DNA from 2 places in the Halomonas sp. TH-94 genome. Region 2 is predicted to be linked to the other one. Evidence: predicted binding sites of a transcription regulator. Region 2 holds the regulator's gene; the other holds the start of a gene.
The links. The regulator FliA, encoded in region 2, starts transcription of late flagellar genes. The targets are predictions, from matches to a motif close to CTAAAGTTNNNNNNNNNNCNGCCGATA.
Positions count from the first base shown of each region.

Region 1 (3,413 bases), on a different contig from region 2:
CGCACCGCCCTTGATCGAATGCGCTGCGCGAAAAATGGCGTTGAGCTGCTCGTTATCCGGCTCATCCACATCGAGCTCCAGGAGGAAGCGCTCCATGTCGGCCAGCAGCTCTTCGGCTTCCTCGAAGAAAGTGTCATAGAAATCCGTGATATCCATGCGCCTCACCACCTGGTGTCAAATTTGTCTTGCTGTCGCCGTTCCGTCCCTTATTCGGGATTCAGAGTGCGGCGCAGCCCTTCAGTAAACTGTTGTACGGGAGCCAGATCGACCTCGCTCTCCAGTCGCGTACTCATCGGACTCGGCACGCCAGGGCCGTTGAGTACGCTCGGCCGACGAATGTATTCGGCCACTTCCGGCAGCAGCACCAGCAGCTCGATGCGCCGGTTGTCGGCATCGAACGGGTCGGTATCAGGTAGCATGACGCGGTCGGCGAAGCCGGAGACACGCAACAGCTTGTCGGAGTCCAGCCCGCCGATCACGAGCTCGCGACGGGAAGCATTGGCACGGTCGCTGGAAAGCTCCCAGTTGCTATAGCCACGATATCCACCTGCGTAAGGACGACTATCCGTATGGCCGCTTATGCTGAGGTAGTTGGGCAGATCGTTGAGCAGCGGTGCTATGGTTCTCAGCAGACTGCGCATGTACGGCTCGACACGATCGCTACCGATATCGAACATCGGCCTGAGTTCATGGTCGAGAAGCTGAATGCGCAGCCCCTCCGGGGTCAGGTCGAAGCGCATCTGCTGGCGCAGCTCACGCAGCTCGGGATCGGCGTCGATTGCCGCTTCGATGCGCCGCTGAAGATCCATGAAGAAGCGTCGCTGCTGCTCGCTGGGTCGGCTGAACTCACGCGTGTCGATACGTGCCCGCTCCCCATCGCTGTGAGCCGGATCCGGCCCGCCGCCGGGTATGACGCGGGTACTGCCAGAGCGATCTCCCCCTGTGACAGCGCTGGTCAATGGCGTGCTGAAGTAGTCCGCAACACCCTGACGCTGCTCTTCACTAGCCACCGACAGGATCCACATCACCAGGAAAAGGGCCATCAATGCCGTCATGAAGTCGGCAAGCGCGATCTTCCAGCTGCCACCGTGGTGGGCGTGGACGACTTTCTTGCGCCGTATGATGATCGGGCGCTTGTCTCCTCCCGCACTCATTCCGCTGCCGCACCCGACTTGGCATTGCGCACATACTCTTCGAGCTCGGTGAAGCCCGGGCGCTCAGCCGTGTGCAACGCTTTACGTCCAAATTCGACGGCTAGCTGCGGTGCATAACCGTGAAGACTGGCCAGCAGCGTTATACGAATACACTGCAGCATTTTCTCGGCTTCCTTGATCTGGCGCTCGATGCTGCTGGCCACCGGATTGATGAAGCCATAGCCCATCAGTATTCCAAGGAAGGTACCTACCAGAGCGTGGGCGATCATCTCCCCCATTTGCTCGGGGCCTGCATCGGCGTAGGTCAATGCCTTCACCACGCCCATTACCGCGGCGACGATTCCGAAGGCCGGCATGGCATCACCCACCTTGGCAATGGCATCCGCCGGGATGTGCGCTTCCTGCTCGAAGGTTTCGATCTCATGGAGCATCAATTCGTCGATTTCCATCGGGTCCATGCCACCGGCAACCATCAGGCGCAGATAATCGGTCATGAAATTCATGATCATCGGATCGGCGAGCACCATGGGGTGCTCCTGGAACAGTGCGCTCTCCTGGGGGCTATCGATATCACGTTCGATACCGAGCATCCCCTCGCGCCGAATCTTGGAAAGCAGTTTGAACTGCACGGCCAGCAGTTCCATATACATGGCCTTGTTGTACTTCTTCGTGCGCTTGAGCTTGGGAATGATCTTGAATGTGGCCTTGATCGCCTTGCCATTGTTAGCGGCGATGAAGGCCCCCACCCCTGCACCGCCGATCATCAGCAGCTCCGTGGGCTGGTAAAGCGGACCCAGGAAGCCTCCCGCCAGCACGAAGCCGCCGAAGACACACAGTAGGACTACGATGTAACCGAGCAGAATCAGCACAGCCGATACCTTTTATTGGATGCGAGTCGTCGTTACCCAATGTATCGGCCTGACGCAGAAACACTTGAGGCCTTGCAGACAAAAAAGAGAGGAATCAGGCTGGATAGCATGACGCCGCCCCGGATGGAGCGGCGTCCAAGGTCGAGCGAATAGGCGCTCAGCCTTCAGCAAGCAAGGCAGCGTAATCAGCCGGCCCGCTGAACGAGCGCAGCTTGCTCGATCGACTCGGCATCTTCCTGCTCGCGGCGCTTGCGCGTCTTGCCGGCCCGAGAAGGCGGCATGCAGATACCACAGACGTAATCGTGGTCCGGCGTATGCGCGTGCGCGACGAAATGGCCACTGCAGTGAGTGCAAGTGGACAGTTGCAGCAGGTCGCTCTCGAAGAAGCGCACCAGGGTCCAGGCACGGGTCAGGGCCAGCACCGGCTCCGCCTGATCGATACCGACCTGCTCGTTGTAGAGGCGATAGGCGGTAACGAAGGCTTGCATCCTCTCACAGCGCTGCTGTTCCAGCAGGTTGCGGTAGATGTTGTAGAACAGCGAGGCATGCACGTTGGGCAGCCAGGTAATGAACCAGTCGGTCGAAAAAGGCAGCATCCCCTTGGGCGGTGACATGCCGCGCACTTCCTTGAACAGCCGGATCAAACGTGCACGGCTGAGGTCGGTCTCGGTTTCGAGCACCTGAAGGCGTGCACCCAGCTCGATCAGTTCGATGGCGAGCTGAACCTGCTGCATTTCTTCGACGAGGCTTTTATTCGACATTCTCACACCCCCCGTGACATGGAAGCCGTTCCACGCCCTGCCATAAGCAGAGAAGCGTGAAACTGAGACAATCCATTGTCACGGGGGTTGTTGACTACTTGCTTCAGCTGCTCGGCGCCATCGAAACCGAAATGACAGAGCAATTGGTTGGTACGCGCCAGGCGCGTCAGCTGCGCAGCACCAAGCGACAGCAGCAGGTCGGCGGTTTCGGTATCGATTTTCAATCGAAACATGGCCGCCGCGCGATCGTCATTGAGCAATCGCTGCGCCAGAAGCAGATAGGCGAGGTTCAACTCCTGGATTTCATCCAGGTGATTCGTATTCTTCATCGGTTTCCCTGCACGCGGTTGAGTCGCGTGTCCTTATATTCTTATCACTTGCTGTGTCAGAACTCAGACCATTAGGCTTGCACTAATTTTGCCGCTGGGCCTGATGGACCACGAGTCCTGTTAAGGACGCTGCTTGTTACAGGTGCATTGTGACCACTGTTCGGCAACCTGCCAACCACCCTTTCAACGGTAGCCTTTTCAGGAAAAAAGCTTAGATCGCTAAGCCTCAAGAACTAGTTTGTTAACGCTTTGTGTAGTAAAGCAAAAAATGTGTCACAGAGGCCTTGACAAGAAGTAACC
Region 1 covers NZ_JBYCKL010000033.1:29,354-32,766, reverse strand. Annotated here, with positions in the region: gene cheA (chemotaxis protein CheA) at 1-156, opposite strand, end outside; gene motB (flagellar motor protein MotB) at 207-1,154, opposite strand; gene motA (flagellar motor stator protein MotA) at 1,151-2,023, opposite strand; gene flhC (flagellar transcriptional regulator FlhC) at 2,209-2,784, opposite strand; gene flhD (flagellar transcriptional regulator FlhD) at 2,787-3,113, opposite strand.
Region 1: motA (flagellar motor stator protein MotA) is a predicted target of FliA. The motif match lies at 2,066-2,092, and genes of this name have one in related genera.

Region 2 (3,413 bases):
CGACTCGGCTGCTCTCGAAGTGAGGGCCTGGTTTGGCCAGGTACGCGACGAAGAAAGCGGCAAGATCCTAGTCAGGCGCTGCTGGGTCACGCCTGAAAGGCTGGGAGAAGAAGTTCAACCGCTGCTGCTTTCGCTTTTGCAGGGTGACGTACTGCCTCAGCTGACTCGGCGCGCCTGGCAGCGTCTCGATTCCAGTGAGATCGGTGAGATGCGCGCTGACGTGCGCCTGCTGATGGCCAGTGGTCTGGCCACGGTGGCTGCTCATCTCGATCTTGCCGAAGACGAGAAGGCCATGGATCTCAGAGCCGAGCTGCTCGGACTCAGTGGCGGCAAGCGTCGTCGCCGCGACGTGGCATTGCTCGAAGCATTGATACAGCTATTTCTGGTGCGCGATGCCATTCGCCACCTTGGCCTTGGTGAAAGGGAGTCAAGTTGATGGGATGGGACCAGGCCGCGGGCCTGCGCCAATGGGCGAACGGTACATCGCAGGACGACTGCCCGTTACACGTGGCTGAAATGCTGGTCGAACTCGCCGCGGAGATAGCTCCCGGGGATCCATCGAAGCGCTCGGCTGCCCAGCCGGTCCCCACGAGTGGGGCGATCAAGCCGCCCAAGCCTCGCAGCGACCAGGAGCTGACGCTGATGGTGCTGGGGCTGGCGGGCACGGCGGAGCGGCATACAGCCCGGGTAACCGAGCTATTTGAGAGCTGGGCACGGGAGGGTAGGCGCTGGGTCGGCAATCCGCGTGCCTGGCGTATCGTGGCGTTACCGATCAATAGCTCACATCTGCCCCTGTTGGCAGCACAGCAATCCCATTGGGCGCTTTGGGTAGACGATGACCTGGAGGCCTTTCGCCGCGGCTATCGCATGCTCCAGCAGATCGCCGAGCAGGGCGGGCCGCAGCGTCTGATCGCCGTGCATCCGCCGGGGGTGGGGCGTGAAGGCCTGCTGAGTAATCTTCAATATGTGGCGGAAGCATACTTTGGCATCGAACTGTTGGTATTGGCGCGATGAAGCCACGGGTCTTGCAAGGTATCGTTATCCTGGCCATATGTGGAGCCTGGGCGGGCTTGGCCCAGGCTGCGGGTAGCTGGGTAGCGACGGCCCCTGCCGTCCAGGTGGTGATGAGCGAACGTCCGGCAATGTCCGCCGCTCTTCTACCTCCAACGCCGGAGCTGGCCCAAGGCCAGGTAATGGGCCGGGTGAACTGGCAGTATCAGCCACTGGCAGGGAGAGAGGTGAATGCCTGGCTTTGCCACATGGGGGGATGTGTGCCACTGCCTGGCTCACGAGGACAGACCGAGGCGCTGGCCGGTATGCCGGCCGATACCCCACTTTACTTTCAGTTCTCCCTGCAGGAGCGTGGCCAGCGCGCTGCGACCCTGCAGGGGCTGCAGGTGATAGTGAATCATCACAACCTGTAGTGAATCTGACTCGTCGAGCATGGTGAAGCGATGCTCGAGGGAACCGTCAGCCGCGAGAGCAAGAGCATGTACACAGCACGAGGCAAGATAGAACAGTCGGACCTGCTGGAAGAGTACCTGCCGCTGGTGAGGCGCCAGGCGCTGTCGATGCAGGTTCGTCTACCCGCAAGTATCGAGCTCGATGATTTGATTCAGGCCGGTACGGTAGGGTTGCTGGAAGCGATGGGTCGTTTCGACGCCAGTCAAGGCGCCAGCTTCGCTACCTTCGCCAGCCAGCGTATTCGAGGCGCCATGCTGGATGAGCTGCGCAGCCGCGATTGGTTGCCACGCAGCGTGAGGCGCAATGCACGGGCGGTCGATGAAGCCGTGCGTCGTCTGGAGCAGCAGCTGGGCAGGCCGGCGGAGGAGAATGAGATTGCCGCTGAGCTCGAGATGGGACTCGCAGAGTACCGACAACTGTTGAACGATACCAACAGCGGTCACCTGCTGCCTTTCGAGGTGCTGGTGTCGGAAGGCGTAGAGCCCGGCATCGAGGATGCCACCATCGATACGCCTTACCGCATGCTGATCGATGCGGAGAAGCGTCAGCAGTTGGTCGAGGGCATCGAGGCGTTACCCGAGCGGGAAAAGCTGCTGATGGCGCTGTACTACCAGGAAGAGCTCAACCTCAAGGAGATCGGCGTCGTGCTCGGGGTCACCGAATCGCGGGTATGCCAGTTGCATAGCCAGGCCGTGAGCCGGTTGCGCGTACGCCTGGCCGAGAGCGACGACTAAAGGTTGTCCATCAGCGCTTTGGTACTCGCCAAGGCTTCCATGTAGCAGGCGTGGAGTCGGTCGGCTGGCACATCGTCGATGGCAGCTTCTACCTGCCGCTCATGATTTTCGCAAAGGGTAAGCACGGCGCCTAGCGGCCCGACACGGTACTTCAAGGCTTCGATGATGGGCAAGCCAAGCGGCAGGTGCTCGAGCAGGGTGCTGCGATCCTCCTCGAGCAGGGCGTCCATCAGCGAGAACAGACCCGTGGTGAAGGCATCCTCGGGATCCAGGGTGGGGAAGGGGGCAGCAAGATTCCGGCACATGAAGGCACGAACAAGCGCCATGCGCAGTACGATGCGAGATGAGGGCTGCAAGCTGGCCAGGGTCAGCGTCAGGATCAGGCGCCGCAATTCGATCAGCCCGAGTACCTGTACCGCTCGATGCAGATCCACTGCCTTGCCACCGCGATTGAAATAGGAAGAATTTGCACGGCGCAGAATGGCCACGTGGAGATGCGGCACTTGCACCACCAGTTCGTGCATCCGGTTCAGGTCGCTGTTGTCCTCGTAAAGGGCGCGGATGAGACGGATTTGTGCGGCCCGGTTACCGTGGCGCCCGCGCGGCTGAGAGGCAATGAAGCTGGGATGCGCCAAGTATTGGCCATGGTAGTAGTCACAGCCCATCGCCTGATAGCGCTCCAGCGCCTGGCGACTGTCGAGATTTTCGACCAGCAGTTTTATGTTACGTGCCGGGAGCTTTTCCAGCGTCTGTTCATCGAGGTCGCTGGGTGACGTGAGCAGAATGATATCGCAGCGGCCAAGCATGGTGCCGACATCCTGCTTGATCAGGCGGGAAGGCATGATGACCCGGTAGCCGCGCTCACGAATGTCGTCCAGACGCTCGAGCAACTCGGCATCGATGGAGCCGACCTCGGCGATCCCGAGGGCCAGGCGTGGTGCCGGCGTGGGAAGCAGCTCCGGGCGGTCCAGCCACTCCAGGGGTAGGTCGATGAACAGCGTTCTATCGCCCAGCAGACCGGCATCGCCCAGCTCGTACACAGCACTCGCCAGTGCCCGGGCCGTGGCAGACATCAGATCTTCGACTTCGTCATCGGCTTCGACGTGCCGGCCGTAGACGAGGCGATCGGCCACATGGTGATGGCTGGCATCGTGAACCGGGTGAAGGGCGATGGTGAAAGGCTCTGGTTCCCTAGGTCCGGACATGCTGCTTGGC
Region 2 covers NZ_JBYCKL010000085.1:10,630-14,042, forward strand. Annotated here, with positions in the region: gene flhF (flagellar biosynthesis GTPase FlhF) at 1-436, shown strand, start outside; gene AC2VNO_RS15945 (hypothetical protein) at 436-1,014, shown strand; gene AC2VNO_RS15950 (flagellar protein FlhE) at 1,026-1,424, shown strand; gene AC2VNO_RS15955 (RNA polymerase sigma factor FliA) at 1,491-2,198, shown strand; gene AC2VNO_RS15960 (EAL and HDOD domain-containing protein) at 2,195-3,403, opposite strand.